DNA from 4 places in the Bradyrhizobium sp. SZCCHNS3016 genome. Region 2 is predicted to be linked to each of the others. Evidence: predicted binding sites of a transcription regulator. Region 2 holds the regulator's gene; each other region holds the start of a gene.
The links. Region 2 encodes LexA, which represses DNA repair genes until DNA is damaged. Its sites were predicted from a motif close to TGTTCNNNNTGTGTTCNG; they were not measured.

Region 1 (5,442 bases), on a different contig from region 2:
CGCTCGGGCCAGAGCCCCTCGACCACCCAGACCGCCCCGCCCAATCCGATCATTCCCGATCCTCGGCGCAATGTGCCGGCCAGCATCTTCACCTCGTTCGACGCCAACCAGAAGGCGCAGGCGGCCAAGGTCAGCGCCTATCTGTCGTCGCTGCAGACGCTGGTCGGGAACTTCGTCCAGGTCGGCCCGGACGGCAGCAAGACCAAGGGCGATTTCTACATCCAGAAGCCGGGCAAAGTCCGCTTCGAATACGAGCCGCCGACGCCGATCGACATCATCGCCGACGGCTCCTCGCTGGTCGTGCGCGACCGCAAGCTCGCGACCCAGGACGTCTATCCGCTGTCGCAGACGCCGCTGCGCTATCTGCTGTCGGACCGCATCGACCTGCTCAAGGACACCAACGTGATCGCGGTTGCGGCCGACGACCTCTACGTCACGATCACGATCGAGGAGAAGCAGGCGCTGATCGGCACCAGCCGGCTGATGCTGATGCTCGGCGCCAAGGATGGCCAGCTCAAGCAATGGACCGTGACCGATCCGCAGGGCTACGACACCACGATTGCCGTCTACAATCTCGATACGACCAAGAAGCTCGATCCGGCGATGTTCAAGATCGACTTCACGGCCTATCCGAGCACGCCGCCGGGCTGACGCCGCCTCTAGCGCTCGCTCAGCGCGATTCGAGCCCGCGCACCTTCCATTGCGCTTCGGACAGTGCAAGCTTCTCGAAGCGCTTGCGCGCCTCCTCGAGGTCATCGGCCGGAAGCGCGTCGCAGCCGGGCCGGCCGCGCAGGATCATCGACGTCGTCGCCCAGCTCAACCGCGCCGCCTTGCAGGCCAGCAGCAGATCCGTGAGACGATCCTCCTCCAGCAGCGCTTCGATCGTCTCGATGGTGACGACGCAGAGCAGCGCCAGCGCTGCGATGACGGCAGGGAAATCGCCGGTGGCGCAGAAGCGGTTGACGGCGGAGTCGCCGAGCTTGCCGGTGCGGCTGAGGGCGACAACCTCGGCCTTGACCTGCTGATAATCCCAGATCGCGCGCATTGCCGCGCCGGGCGAGCGGGTCGGCGTCGCCTGCAGGGTGGCGCGGGTCGCCGGCGGTGCGGCCTTGATGAAGCGGGCGCGGGCGCCCTCGCTGGCCGCAGCGACGAAGGCCCGCGACAGCTTGGCCGGCAGATCTGTGCGCAGCGCGAGCTTTTCGGCGAGATCCTCGTCGCGCTCGGCGATCTTGAACAGACTGCGATAGCCATCCTCGGACAGCCGGGCGGAGAGGTTCTGTGCCAGCGCCATACGCACCGCCGGAAAGCCGCGTGCGATCAGCTGCGTCGTGAGGCTGTCGCCAATGCCCCTGCGGCTGGCGAGCGCGACGAGATGCGCCGGGCTGCCGGTGCGGATGAACTCGGCGAGGTCGCGCTCGGTCAGCACCGCCGCCTTGGCCAGCATCGGCCCGGCGACGCGCAATTCGGGGTGAACGGCAAGCATCCGCGCCGTGGCGTAAGGCGCACGCTCCACGCCGGCGAGCGCCATGCTCAGCTCGGCCAGCAGCTCGGTCGCGACCTGCGGCATCAGCCGAGCGAACATCTGGTCGTAGAGATCGAGCTGCTCGGCCGACGCGGGCCGCGGACCGGCCAGGAACAGGCTGGTGGTCCGGCGCAGCATGTCGGTGGCGAGCTCGGACACCGTCCGCGCATCACCGGCGGGCGTCTTGGCGGTCGGAGCTGCCGCAGGCGCTGGAGGCATCGCACGTCCCTCGTTGGGCGCCTCTCGACCGTGACGGAGGCGCGGATCGATCATCAATTGAGGAAGAATGCGAAGGCCGGACTAAAGGGGCGTTAAGCCCGGCGGACGGAGCTGCAACCCGCGCGGCTGTCGTTAATGGATTGCAACAGAGCGCGGCAACGACCGTGTTCCTGTATTGTTCTTGCGAACAATCCCTGCTTCCGCTAGCCTTCCAGCCTGGAGGGGCATCATGGTCCAGCGCGTTTCCACCGTCGCCTTCGAGGGGATCGAGGCCCGCGCGGTCGACGTGCAGGTCCAGGTCGCACCCGGCCTGCCGGCGTTTGCGATCGTCGGCCTGCCGGACAAGGCGGTGTCGGAAGCGCGCGAGCGGGTGCGCTCGGCGCTGATCGCCTCCGGCCTGGCGCTGCCGGCGCGGCGCATCACCGTGAACCTCGCGCCGGCCGACGTACCCAAGGAAGGCAGCCATTACGACCTGCCGATCGCGCTGGGGCTGATGGCCGCGATCGGCGCCATTCCGCCGGATGCGCTCGGCGGCTTCACCGTGCTCGGCGAGCTCGGCCTCGACGGCTCGATCGCGCCAGTCGCCGGCGTGCTGCCCGCGGCCATCGGCGCCAATGCGCGCGAGGAAGGATTGATCTGCCCGGCCGCCTGCGGCGCCGAGGCGGCATGGGCGAGCCCGGACTTGCAGATCATCGCGGCGAGCTCGCTGATCCAGATCGCCAACCATTTCAAGGGCACGCAGGTGCTGTCGCGGCCGCAGCCGAAGATCCAGGAGGCACCCGCAAGCCTACTCGACCTGCGCGACATCAAGGGCCAGGAGAGCGGCAAGCGCGCGCTCGAGATCGCCGCTGCCGGCGGGCATCATCTGCTGATGATCGGCTCGCCCGGCGCCGGCAAGTCGATGCTGGCGGCGCGGCTGCCCTCGATCCTGCCGCCGCTGTCGCCGGCGGAGCTGCTGGAAGTCTCGATGATCGCCTCGGTCGCCGGCGAGATCGAGGGCGGCGCGCTGACGTCACGCCGGCCGTTCCGCAGCCCGCATCATTCCGCCAGCATGGCGGCGCTGACCGGCGGCGGCCTGCGCGCCCGCCCCGGCGAGATCTCGCTGGCGCATCAGGGCGTCCTGTTCCTCGACGAGCTGCCGGAGTTCGATCCGCGCGTGCTCGATTCGCTGCGCCAGCCGCTCGAGAATGGCGAGGTCTCGATCTCGCGCGCCAACCACCGCGTCACCTACCCTGCCCGCTTCATGCTGGTCGCCGCGATGAATCCGTGCCGTTGCGGCAACGCCTTCGAGCCCAGCTATGCCTGCAAGCGCGGCCGCATCGACCGCTGCACCGCCGACTACCAGATGCGCATCTCCGGCCCGCTGATGGACCGCATCGACCTGCGTATCGAGGTGCCCGCGGTCACCGCCGCCGACCTCATCCTGCCGCCGTCCAAGGAAGGCTCGGCCGAGGTCGCGGCCCGCGTCGCCGCCGCGCGCGACCTGCAGCGCGCCCGCTACGCCAAGGCCGGCCTGCCGCACATCCGGACCAACGCCGAGGCGCCGGCCGCCGTGCTCGACGAGATCGCCAGGCTCGATGCGCCCGGCCAGAAGCTGCTGCGCGAGGCCGCCGAGACGATGCGGCTGTCAGCGCGCGGCTATCACCGCGTGCTGCGCGTAGCCCGGACGCTCGCCGATCTCGACCATGCCGACACGATCGGCCGGCTGCATCTGGCCGAGGCGCTGTCGTATCGCGCGCTGGCCGAGGACAGTCGCCATGCGGCGTAAAGGCGCCCCTCCCCCTCAACACTCTGGTAACGACTTCTCTTTACGCTCCGACAACCATAGGGCCCGCGTTCCGTCATCAGGCCTTCCGCGTCGGTGCGTATCATGTTGCGTTTCAAGGTCCTCGTTTCGGCCGTGCCGCTGATCGCGGCCGCGGTCATCGCCAGACTCGAATTGGCGCCCTCCCCGCAGCCCTGCATTGCCGTCGGTGCCGACAGCGTCTCGCTCGGCTCGGCGCCGTTTACTGCCGATCTCCATGTCGACTTCACCGATGATCCCGCGCGCGCGACCGTCCGCGTGGCGCTGGCCGACAATCCGGAGACGGCTGATTTCGTCGTGGTCGACGGTGCGCTCGCCAAGGAGAAGCAAGGCTGCGGCATGACTGCGGCGACGCAGACGGTCGCTGTCGCCGCTGACCCGTCTCCTGGTGCGCCCCTGGTCTATCTCGCCCGCGAGGGTGCGGCGGATGGACACGCCGACTATCGCATCTATGTCCGCTCCAGCCGTACCACGGCACGCCAAGCCGCGGCGTTGATCGTCGCCGCGCGCAACCACGCCTCATCACCGGCCGATCCGGTTCTGTGAGCCGGGCTAACGCCCGGTTCACCATCTCTGCACGGCAGAATTGCGCGTGCACGACCTTTCAAAGTCTCAGCAATACCGACGCCGCATGGTGCGGGCCGGCCATGACATTGGGATCGAAAATCGTCGGGGGTGATCGAGATGGGACCGATTTTTCGCTTCAGGCTACGGCTGCGCCGGTTCATGCGCCGTCATCGCACCATCTTCGCGATCCTGCGCTCGCTGATGATCTTCTCCGCCGGCTTCGGCGGCGCGTACGGCTTCATCAAGGCCAGCATCTCCGAGAACTCCGGCTATAACCCGCACGCCTTCGCGATCGGCGCCAGCTTCCTGTTCGCGCTCGCCTGCGTCGGTCTGGCCACGCTCAGCATGCGGCTGCGCTTCGTCGCCAAGAAGGTGCACAAGATTGCGCTCCACAACGAGGTGCTGGCCGACCGGAACTGGGAGCTGCAGGAAGCCGAGCAGCGCGCCCGCAATCTGTTCGAGCAGCAGGGCGACCTCATCGTCATGCGCGAGCACGACGGCACCATCATCTTCGTCAACGACGCCTATTGCCGGATGGCCGGCCTCGATCGCGACAAGCTGCTCGGCAGCGCGTTCACCTTCGAGCTGATCGAGCAGGGCGACAGCGCGCTGGAGCCGAACGGCACGCGCGTCCACGACCAGCGCATCGAGAGCGCGATCGGGCCGCGCTGGATCGCGTGGCGCGAGGCACTGGTGCGTTCCGACGCCGGCCAGCCCGCCGTACTGCAATGTGTCGGCCGCGACGTCACCGACCGCACCGAGACCGAGCGCGCGCTGGCGGAGGCGCGCGACCAAGCCAATGCGGCGAACCGCGCCAAGTCGCGTTTCCTGGCGATGGCGAGCCACGAGATCCGCACACCGCTGAACGGCATCCTCGGCATGAGCGGCCTGTTGCTCGAGACGCAGCTGACGCCGGAGCAGACCACCTACGCCAAGGCGGTTCGCACCTCGGGTGAAGCCTTGATGTCGCTGATCGACGAGCTGCTCGACTATTCCAAGATCGAGGCCGGCAAGCTCGCACTCGAGGCGCAGCCCTTCTCGCTGGCGACGCTGATCGAGGAGATCACCGAGCTGCTGGCGCCGCGGGCGCAGGCCAAGCAATTGGAGATCGCGGCCTATCTCGACGAGCGGCTGCCGACCTGGGTGACGGGCGACGCCGCGCGGCTGCGCCAGGTGCTGCTCAACCTCGCCGGCAACGCCATCAAGTTCACGGCCTCGGGCGGGGTCGCGCTGATCGCCGAGCCCGGGATCTGGCCGAACGAGATCAGCTTCCAGGTCCGCGATACCGGCATCGGCATCGCAGCCGACGCCCAGGAGCGCATCTTCCGCG
Region 2 (5,442 bases):
GCTGATCGCGGGGCTTGCGACCACGCCCTATGCCGCGTTCCACTTCCATCGCGTCACGCCCTATGGCGTGCTCGCCAATCTCGCGGCGATGCCGGTGGTTTCGGTGCTGGTGATGCCCGCCGGACTGCTCGGCCTGCTGGCGGCGCCGTTCGGGCTCGACGGTCCCTGGTGGACGCTGATGGGCCTCGGCATCGACTGGATGATCGCGGTGACGCGCTGGGTGGCGGCGCTGCCCGGCGCGGTCGGGCGCATCCCGGGCTTCGGCATCGGTCCGCTGATCCTGGCCAGCCTCGGCGTCATCCTGATCGGCCTGCTGCGCACACCGCTGCGCTGGTCGGGCGCCGTCGGGCTCGTGGTGGCCACCGCGTGGGCCGCCACGACGCCGCTGCCCGACGTCCTGATCGCCGGCGATGGGCGCGCGGTGGCGGTGCGCGGCCGTGACGGACGCCTGCAGGTGATGCGCACCGGCAAGGACGTGTTCGCCACCAAGGAGTGGCTCGCGGCCGACGCCGATGCCCGGCTGCCGGCGGATTCATCGCTCGCCGATGGCGTCTCCTGCGACGAGGCGGGCTGCGTGGTCGCGATGGCCGACGGCCGATTCGCCGCCTTGACCCTGCGCGCCGAGGCGCTCGAAGATGATTGCGCCCGTGCCGCGCTGATTGTCACCGCGCGCGCCGCGCCGTCATCTTGCGCGGCGGCCGTCATCGATCGCCAGCGCCTGCAGCAGCAGGGCGCCTTGATGCTGGTGCAGCGGGGCACCGGCTTCTCCGTCACGCCGGTGCGCGCCGGCGGCACCGACCGCCCGTGGTGGCCGGCGCCCGCCGAGGCCGGCGAGTTCGACACGACGCTGACGCCGCGTGCGCCGGTGTCGCGGCTTCAGGACGCGACGCCGCCGGAGACGGAGCAGGGCGAGCAGGATTGAGCGCCGGACAGCTCGAACGTGCCGAGATGATACTCGGTGTCGTCGGGTGCATCGAACAGCGAGGGACCTTCGACCAGCGTAAACGCAGCGCCCGGATATCGTTGCCAGATGGCGATGTCATCAGCCGTGACCGTCAGCCATCCGAACGCAAGCATGTAGCGGCCGGGCTCGGTGATCCGGTCGGCCTTGTTCCAATCGATCTTGTTGACCACGGCGGCAAGCTCCCCCGGCACACAATGCCGGCCGAGGGATGTCGTTCCTATTCGATGCGATGTCGAGAGAAATGCGGACGCGCAGGCGCTCAGGTAATGCTGATGCGGCGAATCGGTGTGGCCTGCGAAGCCGGAACGTCCTCCGCCACGCCCGGGCGGCGCTCGGCCGGCTGCTTGCTGACCGGCAATTGCAGCACGGTGACGCGCTGGCCCTCGCAGAGCTGGGTCACCAGCACGTGGCGGCCGTCGGCGAATTCGATCGCGTCGTGATGGCGATCGGGGATGTGCGTCTCGATGCTGTTGAACTTCGCGACGCGCTCGCGGATCGTCCGGGTCCAGAGCCAGCGGCTGTCGTAGCGGACGTCCTCGACAAATGCCAACTCGGTGCCGGGCAGCATGCAGACTGCGACGGTCGGCTCGCTCTCGAGGGCGAAGCCGCGGGTGGCGGTGCCGCGAAACGTCGTCGAGATCAACGTCTCGCCGACCTTGGCGGGACGGGACGCAACCGCATGGAGGCTGTAGTCACACATCGGATCGCTCCTCGTTGAGAGATAGCCGACCCACGCTCCCCCCGGACAGGCGCAGGCCTCTATCAGAGTGGACATCGATGGTGATGTTAGCGCGCGCTTCACGGCAATTCTGCGCTGATCTGCACCGCGTGCGCCCGCGGGCGATCACAAGCGTTTGAGCATGCCGCGCTGCACATCCTGAGGTGCATTCGCGCGTGACCAATTTCGATCGGCGGCGAAGCGCGTGCGCCCGTCGCCGGTCGACCGATCGCGTCCGCGATCAGTACTTGCGATACAGCCCGACCAGCTTGCCTTGGATCTTCACCCGGTTCGGCGGCAGGATGCGCACCTCGTAGGCGGTGTTGGCCGGCTCCAGCGCGATCGATGCGCCGCGGCGGCGGAAGCGCTTCAACGTCGCTTCCTCATCGTCGATCAGCGCTACCACAATGTCGCCGGTGTCGGCGGTCTCGTTGCGCTGGATCAGCGCCATGTCGCCGTCGAGGATGCCGGCATCGACCATGGAGTCGCCGCGCACCTCGAGCGCATAGTGATCGCCGTTGCCGAGCATGTCGGCGGGCACGCTGATGGTGTGGCTGCGCGTCTGTAGCGCCTCGATCGGGGTACCGGCGGCGATGCGGCCCATCACCGGCACCGCGACGGGGCGCTCGCCATCGTCCAGCGCGGGACTGCTGGTGCGCACCTTGCCGAGATTGCCCTCGATCACCGATGGGGTGAAGCCGCGGCGGTTGTTGGCGGCCTGTGACAGTTCGGGCAGCTTGATCACCTCGATCGCGCGGGCGCGGTTGGGCAGCCGGCGGATGAAGCCGCGCTCCTCAAGCGCCGTGATCAGGCGATGAATGCCGGACTTCGAGCGCAGATCGAGCGCATCCTTCATCTCGTCGAAGGACGGCGGCACGCCGGCTTCCTTGAGCCGCTCGTTGATGAACCGCAGAAGTTCGTACTGTTTGCGCGTCAGCATCTCGACCTGGTCCCCAGTTTGTTGTCGTCCGAGTCCAGGAGCTGCGCCTTGAGCACAAACCGGCTGAGAGCGCCTTGGAGTCGGACCATCATCGCGTCGCCCGCAACATACTAAAAACAAATCATGAACGGACACTATATGTTCGATGTGTGTTCCGCAATCCTTAAATTGTAGTGAACGGACCGGGCTTTGCCGGGGGAAACGGCCTAGCTCGGCAGGCGCAGGATCTCGCACGGGCTGCCGGCGGCGGCCTTCGGCGCAAACGCCCGCCGGATCACCAGCGCCTGCGAGAGCGCGAGATTGCCGAGCAGCGACGAATCCTGCTGGGTCACCGGCGTTGCGATCAGCGTGCCGTCGGCGCGCTCCTCGAGCTGCGCCCGCAGATAGTCCTCGCGCGAATCGTTGGCCCCGAGTTCGCGGCCGAGCAGGGCGGTCTCGCGTGGCATGCGAGCTTCGTCGCGGCCGAGCAGCCGCCGAATCAGCGGCACCAGGAATAGGATGGCGCAGACATAGGACGACACCGGATTGCCGGGCAGTCCGATCACCCTCATGTCGCCGAGCCGTCCGTGCATCATCGGCTTGCCCGGCCGCATCGCGATCTTCCAGAACGCCATCTCGACGCCCTCGGCTTCGAGCGCCTGCTTGACGAGGTCGTGATCGCCGACCGAGGCGCCGCCGGTCGTGATCAGGATGTCGGCCTTGGCCTCGCGCGCCCGCCGGATCCCGGCGATCGTGGCCTCCATCGTATCCGCGGCGATGCCGAGATCGATCGGTGTCGCGCCCTCGCTGCGCACCAGCGCCCGCAGGGCGTAGCCGTTGGAATAGACGATCTGGCCCGGGCCGGGCGTCGAGCCCGGCATCACCAGCTCGTCGCCGGTGGCGAGCAGCGCCACCTTCGGCCGGCGCCGCACCGGCAGTGCCGGATGATTCATGCTGGCCGCCAGCGACAGGTCGCGGTCGCTAAGCCGGCGGCCCGCCTTCAGCAGCACCATGCCCTGGTGGAAGTCGACGCCCGCGGGCCGAATGTGCCGGCCCTTGATCGCGGCCTCGGTGATCACGACGTGGCCATCTTCGGCGATCGTGTCTTCCTGGATCACCACCGCGTCGGCGCCCTCAGGGACAACGCCACCAGTGAAGATGCGCGCCGCCTCGCCGGGTCCGACCACGCGATCGAACGGCCGCCCCGCCGCGACCTCGCCGATCACCCTCAGCCGCACCTTGGCCTGGGCTGCGTCCGCCGCGCGCACGGCGTAGCCGTCCATCGCCGACATCGCCTCGGGCGGCTGCGTCCGCAGCGCCGCGAGGTCGCGGGCCAGGATGCGGTGATGGGCCTCGTCCAGCGTCACCAGCTCCTCGGCCAGCGGCTCGGCGCCGGCGAGCACGGCGGACAACGCATCAGACACCGGCATCAGGGCCATGAGAGTTCCTTCGGACGGAGACGGCAGATCAAATGAGTCGCCTTCTAACCGAACGCGCACGGCTCGGCCAAGGGCTCAGGCCGCTTCCTGCCTTCTGATCGTCTGATGTTGGCCGCGTCCGGGCCGCTGCCTCACGATCGCGCGAGTAACCCTGCAATCAGTGCGCAGAAGGTCGACCGCAGTGCCAAGGCGTTGGCCGATGCGCCGTTCCGATTAGCTCCCGCCCCGCGTTCTATCCAGCAGCCGCGCGACAGGCGGCGCGCTCGGTCGTGTGCAGGATATCCGCAACCATGTTCCGCAGCCAGACCGATGCTGCATCACGATCGAGCTGCAGCGGCCAGACCATCGAGACGGCCGGCAGCCGCAGCTTCAACGGCGCGGGACAGAGCGTCAGCCCAAACCGCGGCCCGTAGAGCTTTGCCATCCTGGTCGGTATCGTCGTGATCACCGCTGACGCGGCCACCGTCGCCAGCACGCTGAGGAAATCCGAGGAGGCCGAGACCACGTTGAGCTCGGTCCCGATCTCGTCAAGCGCCGCCTCCAGGCAGCCCTGCAGGCTGTTGGTCAGCGTCACCAGCGCGTGGGGAAGCGACAGATAGTCGGCGAGGCTGATCGGCGTTTTCATCGCGATGCGCTTTGGATTGTAGACGCAGCTCAGAGCCTGCTCGAACAGGAACTGGGATCTGTGCCGCTGTGCGACGGCCTCGAAGCAGCCGACCGCAACATCCAAGGCGCCATCGTCGAGCAAACGATGCACCTCGTTGCGTTCAGTCGGCCGGCTGAGAAACCGCACTCCGGGCGCCGAGCGACGGAGCGCCGCCGCAAGTTCGGGGATCAGCAGCAGCTCGACCTCGCTTGAAAATCCCAAGCGGATGGTGCGCTGCTCGGTCGCCGGGTCGAACCCCGGTGCGGCGTGCAGCGCAGCCTGCATCTGCCCCAGCGCCGCCCGAACCGGCCCGGCGAGAGCCGCCGCCCGCGGCGTCGGTTGCATGATCGTGCCGACGCGGACGAACAGCTCATCCTGCAGCAGCACGCGAAGCGTCGACAGCGTATGGCTCATTGCCGGCTGCCCCACCTTGAGGCGCGCCGCGCGCGTCACGCTGCGCTCCTGCATCAGCGCGTCGAATGCGACCAGCAGATTGAGGTCGAAGGAGCGAAGATCGAAGTGGTCGATGGACTGCATGAGTTGGATCGATTTGAGGAATGTATGACCTAGTCGTAGATCTCGGCCCAGACAAGACTACCGTTCGGATCGAGGCCGCCAAACATGCAGGACATCACGACCTATCGCGTCGGGGACGCCATCATCACCAGGATCTTCGAGATCGGCCTCGATGCGGTCGAGGGGGAGTTTCTGTTTCCGGGTGTGGACGCCGCCAGCATTGCCCGGGAACGCGGCCGG
Region 3 (5,442 bases), on a different contig from region 2:
AGGAGTAGGCGTTGATGACGTTGTCGTCGAGGCCGTAGCCGGTCGCGAGCCCCAGCACCATGTTGAAATTGGCCTTGAAGCGGTGCCAGCTGTCGGGCTGGGTCAAGGTGCCGACGCCGGGATCGTAGAACACGGATTGATGCGGCGTGGTCTTGTCGGTCTTGCGCAGGCAGCGATAGAGCTTGAGTACGTTCGAGATGTTTTCGCTGATCTCGTTGCCGGTGCCGTCGCAGCAGATGACAATATTCTTCATGGCAAAGGAATGTCCGCGATAATGCTACCACAACGAGTGTAGAGCATCCGGCTGGTGTTGGGGAGGTCGGTTCCTATGGCACTTCGTCTGGGTCGCTGTTGCGCGCCGCGCGACGGACATCACGAAGTGACCGAATGGCCCACTGTACGAACGGATGGTCACTCGACGTGTCCTGCCGCCCCGCAGCCGGCTGCCGTGTCCAGAGTTGTCCGTTGGTCACGGCATCCGCATGCGAAACGGCCGGATCTCTCGACCCGGCCGTTTCGACATCTCATTCTGCTCGAAGCCCCGCCCGTGATGCGTCCGGCTTCTGCATCAATCTTGAATTTCGGCTTGCTCTCTCAGCTCGCCTTGGCGACCGGGGCAGCGTCCGCCGCTTTCTTCTCGATGGCGCGCTTCAGCTCCAGCGCGCGCGGCGACAGCGCCGCGGCGTTGGCCTTGAGCAGATAGGCGTCGAGGCCGCCATTGTGGTCGACGCTCTTGAGCGCGTTGGTCGAGACGCGCAGGCGCACGTTGCGGCCGAGTACATCCGAGATGAAGGTCACGTTGCACAGGTTCGGCAGGAAGCGCCGCTTGGTCTTGATGTTGGAATGGCTGACCTTGTGGCCAACCTGGGGGCCCTTGGCCGTCAGTTCACAGCGCCGCGACATGGCAGTAAATCCTCTCTCATCCCCGCACCCTTCGTCCGCCTGTGTCGGCGGGCCGCGGGGGTCCAAAACTCGTCCAGCTCGTCTCTGGGAGATGCGGTCCTATAGGGGGGATGCGGCTTTTCGTCAAGGTTTTGAGGGATGGGGCCGGTAGCACCTTAGCCACGCGCCGAATCGCAGGGATGCCTCGCTTCACGGCGGCGGTATTTGCGCCCGCGGCACGGCGTTCGGCCATAGGCGTCCGCATGGCCGTTTTTCTCCGAAAGACGTCGTACAATCAACATCATAGCCGATCGCCGGAGACCACATAAAGGGCGTATTCGGGCGTGATGAGTGGACGTTCGCGCGATGGCGCGTCAAACCGGCCCGTCGAGCCCCGGCTGATTGCAGGGGCTCACGGGGAGTTGGGCCGCCCGATGCGGCTTCGCCGGAAGCGGAGCCGGACGTAAAGCGCTGGACAATCGGCCAGGATGTGACCGGTTCGCGTTGTTCAGGAGCGGTTTTGGCGTAAGTAACAGCAGTGGCGCGGCACAGGGGCCGGGGCCCGACAAGCGGATCGGCAGGACCATTTCGACGTGACCAACAGCACGGCCTTCTTCCGTTTCCGGCGCCTGGCGGTGGCCGGCTCCATCGCGGCGCTCCTGCTGCTGGCCCCCCACGGCGCCCGAGCACAGGCCCGGCTGGACGCCCAATATGAGGCTTCGCTGGCTGGCATCCCCGTCGGCAAGGGCACCTGGGCGGTCGAAATCGGGGATGATCAGTATGGCGCCGCAGCTCAGGGCGGCACCGCGGGCCTGCTCAAGAGCTTCTCCCAAGGATCGGGCACCGGGTCGGTGCAGGGACGCGTCGTCAACGGCGCCCTGGTCGGGCAGAGCTACCAGGCCTCGACCACCACGGGAAAGAAGTCCGAGCAGATCCGCATCAATCTGCAGAACGGCACCGTGAAGGATTTCGCCATCGAGCCGACGCCGCCGGTCGATCCCGACCGCATTCCGGTAACGGATGCCCACAAGCGCGGCGTGCTCGATCCGATGACGGCCTCGCTGGTGCGGGTGCCGGGCAATGGCGAGCTGCTGTCGCCGGACTCGTGCCGCGGCGCTGCGCCCGTGTTCGACGGCCGCATGCGCTACGAGCTCAAGCTCGACTACAAGCGCATGGAGAACGTCAAGGCGGACAAAGGCTATCGTGGCCCGGCGCTGGTCTGTGCGGTCTACTTCACGCCGGTCGCGGGTTACATCCCGGACCGGCCGGTGATCAAATATCTCGCCCAGGCCCGCAACATGGAGATATTCTTCGTGCCGCTCGCGGGCACGCGCATCCTGGTGCCGTTCCGGGTCGTGATTCCGACCTCTTTCGGCAAGGCGATGCTCGAGGCCACCTCCTTCATCACCCAGGCCTCGCCGCACGTCGCGAAAACGCAGTAGCGCGCGGCGGAATCCTCGTTGTCCGGCCGGCGCCGTCATTGCGAGGCCGCCCGGAAAGCCAGCATGTGTGATCCGGCGCGCGGCCTGAACGACGGCTCGCGTGAATCCGTTTGACTCTTCGCCGATTCTGATTCGACTCGGGTCTGCTCGAAAACAGCGCCAGTTCCCTCGCGAAAGCGTTGCTTGTCGAGACCATGAAAACTTGATCTAGTGCTGCCTTGATCGCTCGGCGCGAGATGTTGCGGTGAACGAAGCCGGAAAGGCGCCGGAGTCAGCGATTCGGGCGTGATTCGTTCTCAAGGCGTTCCGAAGCTTAAGCTGCGTCCCTATATGCGTAGCAATGTGACACAGGTGTGAGGATCGCAGCCTTCCAGAACGACGATAATTCCAGCATCCATCGCGCCTGACCCGCGCGCCTGCAACGCCGGCCTCGAGACCCAATTTAACGAATGGCTTTTTCGTCTTCTTCGGCAGCCTCGCCTTTCGAGCGCGCGTCCGACCGTGCTCCCGGAAGCGGCGTCACCGCCGTGCTCGGCCCCACCAACACCGGCAAGACGCATCTGGCGATCGAGCGCATGCTCGCGCATTCCTCCGGCATCATCGGACTGCCGCTGCGGCTGCTCGCGCGCGAGGTCTACAACAAGATCGCCGATCGCGTCGGCAGCGAGGCCGTCGCGCTGATCACCGGCGAGGAGAAGATCAAGCCGAAGAACCCGCGCTACTGGGTGTCGACCGTCGAGGCGATGCCCAGGGATCTCGACGCGTCGTTCCTCGCGGTCGACGAGATCCAGATCGCCGCCGATCTCGAGCGCGGCCACGTCTTCACCGACCGCATCCTCAACCGGCGGGGCCGCGACGAGACGCTGCTGCTCGGGGCTGCGACGATGCGCCCCATCATCGAGCGGCTGCTGCCGGGCGTATCGACCGTGACGCGGCCGCGGCTGTCGCAGCTCGAATTCGCCGGCGACCGCAAGATTACGCGGCAGCCGCGCCGGACTGCCATCGTGGCCTTCTCGGCCGACGAGGTCTACGCCATCGCCGAGCTGATCCGCCGCCAGCATGGCGGCGCCGCTGTGGTCCTGGGATCGCTGTCGCCGCGAACCCGCAACGCGCAGGTGGCGATGTTCCAGAACGGCGACGTCGACTATCTCGTCGCCACCGACGCGATCGGCATGGGGCTCAACCTCGACGTCGACCACGTCGCCTTCGCGTCCGACCGCAAGTATGACGGCTATCAGTTCCGCCGGCTCACGCCGTCGGAGTTTGCCCAGATCGCGGGCCGTGCCGGGCGGGCAACGCGCAACGGCACGTTCGGCACCACCGGGCGTTGTGCGCCGTTCGAGCCCGAGCTGGTCAATGCGCTCCAGAACCACACCTTCGATACCGTGAAGGTGCTGCAATGGCGGAACTCCAGGCTTGATTTCGCGTCCTTGAGCGCGCTTCAGGTCTCATTGGCGATCGCGCCGGGGCATGAGGCGCTGACGCGCGCGCCGATCGCGGAGGATCTGCGCGTGCTCGATCATGCCGCGCGCGACGCCGAGGTGCGCGACATGGCGCATGGCGCGGCCGCGGTCGAGCGTCTCTGGGAAACCTGCCAGATCCCCGATTATCGCAGGCTGTCGCCGGCCGCCCATGCGGAGCTGGTGACCACCGTGTTCGGCTTCCTGATGCAGAAGGGGCGTATTCCGGACGCCTGGTACGCCGCACAGGTCGATCAGGCCGACCGCGTCGATGGCGACATCGACACGCTGTCGGGGCGGATTGCACAGATTCGTACCTGGACCTTCGTGGCCAACCGGCCAGACTGGCTGCGCGACCCTGATTATTGGCAGGGGATTACCCGCGAGCTCGAAAATAAATTGTCAGACGCCCTTCATGAACGGCTCACGGAGCGTTTCGTTGATCGTCGTACCAGTGTATTGATGCGGCGCCTGCGGGAGAACAGTGTTTTGAATACGGAAATCGGCAAGACCGGCGAAGTGATCGTTGAAGGGCACGCGATCGGCCGCCTGGATGGATTCACCTTCGCGCCCGACGCCGCCGAAGCCGGCTCGGAGGCCAAGGCCTTGCAGGCTGCTGCCCAGAAGGCGCTGGCCGGCGAGATCGAGGCGCGCGCCGAGAAGCTGTCCAGCGCGCCCGACGAGCACATCGTGCTCACCGCCGACGGCACGGTGCGCTGGACCGGCGACGCGGTCGCCAAGCTGGTCGCGGCCGACGACGCGCTGCATCCGCGCCTGCGCATCATCGCCGACGAGCGGCTGACGGGTGCTGCGCGCGACAAGGTGCAGGCGCGGCTCGATCTCTGGCTGAAGACGCATATCGAGAAGCTGCTCGGCCCGCTGTTCGAATTGTCCAAGGCCGAGGACATCACCGGTATCGGCCGCGGCATCGCGTTCCAATTGGTGGAGGCGCTCGGCGTCATCGAGCGCGCCAAGATCGCGGCCGAGATGAAGGATCTCGACCAGCCGTCGCGCGCCACGCTGCGCAAATATGGCGTGCGCTTCGGCGCCTATCACATCTACGTCCCGGCGCTGCTCAAGCCGGCGGCGCGCGCGCTCGCTGCGCTGCTGTGGGCCGAGAAGCAGGGCAATGTCGACATGTCCGCGCTGACCGGCGCGCAGCATCTGGCGAGCTCGGGCCGTACCTCGTTCCCGGTCGACAAGGCGCTGCCGCGCGATGCCTATCGCGTGCTCGGCTACAAGCAGGCGGGCGAGCGCGCGGTGCGCGTCGACATCCTGGAGCGGCTGGCCGACCTGATTCGTCCCGCCCTGGCCTGGCGCGACAATGCACCGGGCGAAAAGCCAGCCGGCGCCTTCGACGGCCGCGGCTTCGTAGTGACGCAGGCGATGACCTCGCTCACCGGTTCGGCCGGCGAGGACTTCGCCTCGATCCTGCGTGCGCTCGGCTATCGCATGGAGAAGCGTCCGCCCCTGCCACCCAAGCCGGCTGAGAAGCCCGTCGAGGCTGCTGCTGCCGAGGCCGCTGCTGTGGAGACCGCTCCGGCTGAGCCGGCAGAAGCGCAGGCCGTGCCGGGCGAGGACCTCGCACTTATCGCCGGCGAGCCGGCCGACGAGCAAGTTCCCACCGTCGCGGAGGCCGCCGTCGCTCCGGTGACCGA
Region 4 (5,442 bases), on a different contig from region 2:
TCGTGTCGTACTACACCGTGCAGTTCGTACCGCCGCGCTATCGCCAGACCCTGATCGATGCGATCTATCGGTCGCTCAATTGGGGAGGCGCGTTCCTGTTCTTCGAGAAGGTCAGGGCGCCGGACGCGAGGTTCCAGGACATCATGACGTCGGTCTATATCGACTACAAGCTGGACAACGGCTACTCGCCGGACGAGGTGCTGGGCAAGGCCAGCAGCCTCAAGGGCGTGCTGGAACCGTTCTCGACCCAGGGCAATCTCGACATGCTGCGGCGGGCCGGATTCGTGGACACGATGACGATCTACAAGCACGTCTGCTTCGAGGGCTTCCTGGCGATCAAGTAAGGGCCGGTTGGGGCAGCCTCACGCCGCGTGCGCGGCGCGCTTGATCGCGGCGGCGGCGATCTTCAGGTCTTCGACGAAGCGCTGATATTCGCGGGCCTTGGCGTCGGCATCCGGCAGCCGCAGCAGGTAGGACGGGTGCACCGTCACCATCGCCTTGGGGCCGTCGGGCAGGTCGACGACATGGCCGCGGCTCTTGTTGACCGGTGTGATCCTGCCGAACACGCTTTGCGCCGCGGTGGCACCGAGCGCGACCACCAAGGCCGGACGGACGGCGGCCAGCTCGCGCTCGTACCATTGCCGGCAGGCCTTGATCTCCGGCGTGTTCGGCTTCTGGTGCAGCCGGATCTTGCCGCGGGGCACGAACTTGAAGTGCTTCACTGCATTCGTGACGTAGACCTTGCTGCGGTCGATGCCGGCCTCGGCCAGCGCGCGGTCGAGTATCTGGCCGGCGGGACCGACGAAGGGATGGCCGGTGAGGTCCTCCTTGTCGCCGGGCTGCTCGCCGACCAGCATCAGCGGCGCATGCGCGGGGCCTTCGCCGAACACGGTTTGCGTGGCGTCCTTCCACAGCGGGCAGGCGCGGCAGCCGGCGGCTTCTTCACGCAAGGTCTCGAGATCGGTGGACTCGACATCACGTGAGGTCTCAGCAGCATGCGCGTGTGTGATTAGCTTGCGGGTCATCTCGCTCTACTCGACGCGTTTCTGCGGCTTGTGCGGTGAGGTGCCGGGCTCGGCGATCATCTCCGTGGTGCGCTGGGAGGCGGCCGTGATCAGCGGCTGGATCAGCTTCGCCTCGGGCAGGTTCTGCCAATATTTCTTCGGCATCTCCTTTTCCATCGCCTTCACTTTCAGCCGTGCCGGATTGAAAATGCTGGCGTAATAGCGCAGCCACAGCTCTTCGAGCCGGTCCTCCGACGGCGCGTCAGCCTTGCTCACGCCGGGCGTGAAGCTGACGCGGCTGCCGTCCCAATGCGCACAGAGTTCGGGTGTCAGGATCGACCACGGCATGTCGGCGAAGCGGCGGGCGAAGAACGGCGCAGCGCGCTCGACGATGTGGTGCTCCGGCTCGAACCAGGCGACGTAGCGCGCCTCGCGCTCGCGGCCGACCTCGCGGAAGCGGACGAAGGCATGCATCTTGTGGACGTCGCGCCGCACCGCTCGCGCCAGCGCGTTGGCCTGCGCGACATCAGGATCGGTCGCGATCTCCATGAGATCGTGGTTGGTCCGCAGACGCCACAGCAGCCGGTAGAGCAGGGCGAAGCGGTTGGGATCATTGTGCAGAATCGCGCTCTCGGCGAGCTCCATGAAGCTCGCCGGCACTGAGAACGCGCCCTTTGGCACCTCGGGAAGCTGCGTGTCGGCCTGATCGTCGAACAGGTCGGGCGCTGCGCCCTTGACGCGCCAGCTGACATCGGCCGGCTTGACGTCGTTCATCGCCAACGCCCGCGCCGCCTGACGCCAGCCGTCGAAATCAGTGTCGCTGTCGAGGGTTACGACGTGCATTTCACCTCTCTCGTCATTGCGAGCAAAGCCGCCGCCGTCATTCCGGGGCGCCTCGCAGGGGCGAACCCGGAATCTCGAGATTCCGGGTTCGATGCTTCGCATCGCCCCGGAATGACGGCTGCTTCCTGGCTTCGTTCTTCGCCACGACGTTCAATTAGAATCCAAATCCCAGCTGCTGCGGTTTGGGCCGCAGCCGGGCTCTGAGGCTGGCGCCGTCGAGCAGGGACGGCTGTGGCCGGTGGTCGGAAAGAACGATGAACGGCAGCGCCTTGTTCCTGATGACGTTGAGCTGGGCGAGATCCGCAAAGCGGATCGTGGTGGTGCGGCGGGTCGCGAGGATGCGCTGCACGGTGCGGGTGCCGAAGCCGGGCACGCGCAACAGCTCCTCGCGGCTGGCCGTGTTGATGTCGAGCGGGAAGCGGTCGCGGTGGCGCAGCGCCCAGGCGAGCTTGGGGTCGATGTCGAGCGGCAGCATGCCTTCGCCTTCCTCGACGATTTCATCGGCGTCGAAGCCGTAGAACCGCATCAGCCAGTCGGCCTGGTACAGCCGGTGCTCGCGCACCAGCGGTGGCGCCTGCAGCGGCAAGGCACGGCTGGCATCGGGGATCGGGCTGAAGGCGGAATAATAGACGCGCTTGAGCTTGTAGGCGCCGTAGAGATTGGCCGAGGTCGACAGGATGGTGCGGTCGTTGGCCTCGTCGGCGCCGACGATCATCTGCGTGCTCTGGCCGGCCGGCGCGAAGCGCGGCGGCCGCGCCTTCCACACCGTCTTCTTGGCTTCCGCGGTTTCGTCGAGCTTGAGCCGAAGCCGGCCCATGGTGCGGCGGATCGCGCGCTGGTCCTTCTCCGGGGCGAGCTGTGTCAGGCTCGCTTCCAGCGGCATCTCGATGTTGATGCTGAGCCGGTCGGCATATTTGCCGGCCGCGGCGATCAGCGCCTCGTCAGCCTCCGGAATCGTCTTCAGATGAATGTAGCCGCGGAAGCGATGCTCCTCGCGCAATTTGCGCGCGACGCTCACGACCTGCTCCATCGTGTAGTCCGGGCTGCGGATGATGCCGGACGACAGGAACAGACCCTCGATGTAGTTGCGGCGATAGAAATCGATGGTGAGCTTCACCACCTCGTCGACCGTGAAGCGCGCGCGCGGCACGTTGGAGGAGGCGCGGTTGACGCAATACAGGCAGTCGTAGTTGCAGGCGTTGGTCAGCAGAACCTTGAGCAGCGAGATGCAGCGGCCGTCCGGCGCATAGGAGTGGCAGATGCCCATGCCGGGCGCGGTCGAGCCGAGACCCTTGCCGTCGCGGGAATCCCGCATCTCGGTACCGCTGGAGGCGCAGGACGCGTCGTACTTGGCGGCATCGGCCAGGATCTCCAGCTTGCGGAGCAGCTCCATACCTTTGAATCCCTTTGATTCCATTCGCTGAATCACATCCGGGGCAATCCCGATTGACTCTCTCGAAGGCGTTAGCTTTATATTAGAACGTATCATGAACAAAGAGGGCCGTCGTGGGTTCAACTGCAACAACGGCAGCGCCCGCACGATGGATGGAAGAGGAGCGGCGACGGATGACCGGCGCACGCATGGATACGCTCGCGCGTCTGCGCGGCCGCATTACCCGTCTCGAGGCGGGAGATGGCGCACATGATCTGCGCCGGGTCGCGCTCGGTCATGACGAGGCCGACGCCGTGCTGCAGGGCGGGCTGGCTACCGGCGCGCTGCACGAGGTGTTCGCCGAGACCGGCCGTCAGGCGGCGGCCGCGACCGGCTTCCTGTGCGGGCTCGCCGCGCGCGTCGCGGCGCGCCGCCCGCTGATCTGGATCCGGCAGGATTTCGCCGAGCGCGAGATGGGCGCGCTGTCGATGAGCGGACTCGCCGAGCTTGGCCTCGACCCGCGCCGCATCGTGATCGTGCGGGCGCCCGATCTCGATCACGGCTTGCGCACCGCGGCCGACGCGCTCGCCTGCGATGCGCTGGGCGGGGTGATGCTGGAGGTGTGGGGCGAGACGCAAAAGCTCGATCTCGTCGCCAGCCGCAAGCTGACCCTGGCCGCGCAGGAGTCCGGCGTGACCGCGCTCGTGTTGCGCATTGCAGCCACACCCGAACCTTCGACCGCCGAGACGCGCTGGATCGTCCGCACCGCGCGGTCGCTGCCCTCGGCGCCCTGGATGGCCTGGGGCGCGCCGCGTCTCGACGCCGAGCTCATTCGCAACCGTCACGGCCAGACCGGACGATGGATCATGGAGTGGAGCCCCGATGCGTGCCGTTTCAGCGAACCGGCGGCGGATCCTCAGCCTGTGGCTGCCGCGCCTGCCCATCGATCGGATCAAGCGAAACTGCTCCGCCGATCGGCGTGACGACCTGCCGCAGGTCGTCGTCATCAAGGACGCCAATGCGCTCTTGATCCATGCGCTGGACGAGGCGGCGGCGTGCCATGGCGTCAGCCTCGGCCAGCCGCTGGCGAACGCCCGCGCGGTCTGTCCCGACCTCGTCGTCCACGAGGTCGACCTCGCGGCTGACGCCAAGATGCTCGAAGACATCGCCGACTGGTGCGACCGCTTCACGCCGCTGGTCGCGCTGGATCCGCCGCATGGGCTTTCGCTCGACATCACCGGCTGCGTGCATCTGTTCGGCGGCGAAGCCAAACTGATGCGGTCGCTCTGCGATGCGCTGACCGCGCACGGCCTCACCGTGTCGGCGGCGATCGCCTCCAACGCCGTGTGTGCGCGCACGCTGAACCGGCAGGTGCATGGCCGCATCGTGCCTGACGGCGAGGAGGCGGCCGCGGTCGCGCCGCTGCCGGTGGCAGCCCTTGGCGGCAGCGAGGCGATCACGCTCGGCCTGCGCCGCGCCGGCCTCAAGACGATCGGCGATGTCGCGTCGCGCGGCCGCAACGAGATCACGGCGCGGTTCGGTGTCGCCTTCACCCGCGTGCTGGCCCAGGCGCTGGGCGAGGCCGATGCGCCGATCAGCCCGCGAAAAGTCCCGCCGGACTACATCGTCGACAAGCGCTTCGCCGAGCCGGTCGCGACCGACACGGTGATCGCGACCAGTCTCTCCAGTCTCGCCGCGATGCTGGTGGCGGCGATGGCACAGCAGGGCAAGGGCGCGCGGCGGCTCGAGGCCTGCTTCTTCCGCACCGACGGCCTGGTGCGCGTCATCGCGGTCGACACCGGCCAGCCGGTCACCGAGGCCGCAATCATCGACCGTCTGTTCCGCGAGCGGCTCGACGCCCTGAATGATCCGCTCGATCCCGGCTTCGGCTTCGACATGATCCGGCTGTCGGCGAGCCGCAGCGAGATCGTGGTGCAGCAGCAGCGCGATCTCGACGCCCATGTCCACGACAATGACGAGCTGTCGGCGCTGATCGACCGCATCGCCGCGCGCATCGGCGGCAAGCGTGTGGTCGTGCATCTGCCGGTCGACACCCACATCCCGGAGCGCGCAGCGCTGCCGTTGCCGGCGCAGCAAAGTCTGGCGGCTTCGAGCGCGGCCGAGTGGCCCGAGCGCAGCGACGGCGAGCCGCCGCTGCGCCCTCTGCGGCTGTTCGCGCGCCCCGAAGTGATCCAGGTGATCGCCGGGGTGCCGGACGGCCCG

Region 1: QW881_RS27535 (YifB family Mg chelatase-like AAA ATPase) is a predicted target of LexA. The motif match lies at 1,907-1,924, and genes of this name have one in related genera.
Region 3: QW881_RS10030 (helicase-related protein) is a predicted target of LexA. The motif match lies at 2,616-2,633, and genes of this name have one in related genera.
Region 4: QW881_RS12595 (DNA repair protein) is a predicted target of LexA. The motif match lies at 3,324-3,341, and genes of this name have one in related genera.

The regions. Positions count from the first base shown of each region.
Region 1 covers NZ_JAUETE010000017.1:86,383-91,824, forward strand. Annotated here, with positions in the region: gene QW881_RS27525 (outer membrane lipoprotein carrier protein LolA) at 1-651, shown strand, start outside; gene QW881_RS27530 (DUF2336 domain-containing protein) at 671-1,741, opposite strand; gene QW881_RS27535 (YifB family Mg chelatase-like AAA ATPase) at 1,971-3,509, shown strand; gene QW881_RS27540 (hypothetical protein) at 3,612-4,091, shown strand; gene QW881_RS27545 (PAS domain-containing hybrid sensor histidine kinase/response regulator) at 4,230-5,442, shown strand, end outside.
Region 2 covers NZ_JAUETE010000007.1:134,664-140,105, forward strand. Annotated here, with positions in the region: gene QW881_RS15490 (ComEC/Rec2 family competence protein) at 1-922, shown strand, start outside; gene QW881_RS15495 (hypothetical protein) at 877-1,134, opposite strand; gene QW881_RS15500 (hypothetical protein) at 1,224-1,664, opposite strand; gene lexA (transcriptional repressor LexA) at 1,924-2,622, opposite strand; gene glp (gephyrin-like molybdotransferase Glp) at 2,829-4,040, opposite strand; gene QW881_RS15515 (LysR family transcriptional regulator) at 4,273-5,223, opposite strand; gene QW881_RS15520 (MBL fold metallo-hydrolase) at 5,308-5,442, shown strand, end outside.
Region 3 covers NZ_JAUETE010000004.1:25,680-31,121, reverse strand. Annotated here, with positions in the region: gene QW881_RS10045 (DUF2235 domain-containing protein) at 1-253, opposite strand, end outside; gene rpmB (50S ribosomal protein L28) at 595-903, opposite strand; gene QW881_RS10035 (DUF3108 domain-containing protein) at 1,545-2,324, shown strand; gene QW881_RS10030 (helicase-related protein) at 2,774-5,442, shown strand, end outside.
Region 4 covers NZ_JAUETE010000005.1:164,929-170,370, reverse strand. Annotated here, with positions in the region: gene QW881_RS12610 (methyltransferase domain-containing protein) at 1-344, shown strand, start outside; partial or broken gene QW881_RS12605 (UdgX family uracil-DNA binding protein) at 363-1,847, opposite strand; gene QW881_RS12600 (putative DNA modification/repair radical SAM protein) at 2,002-3,240, opposite strand; gene QW881_RS12595 (DNA repair protein) at 3,414-4,202, shown strand; gene QW881_RS12590 (DNA polymerase Y family protein) at 4,102-5,442, shown strand, end outside.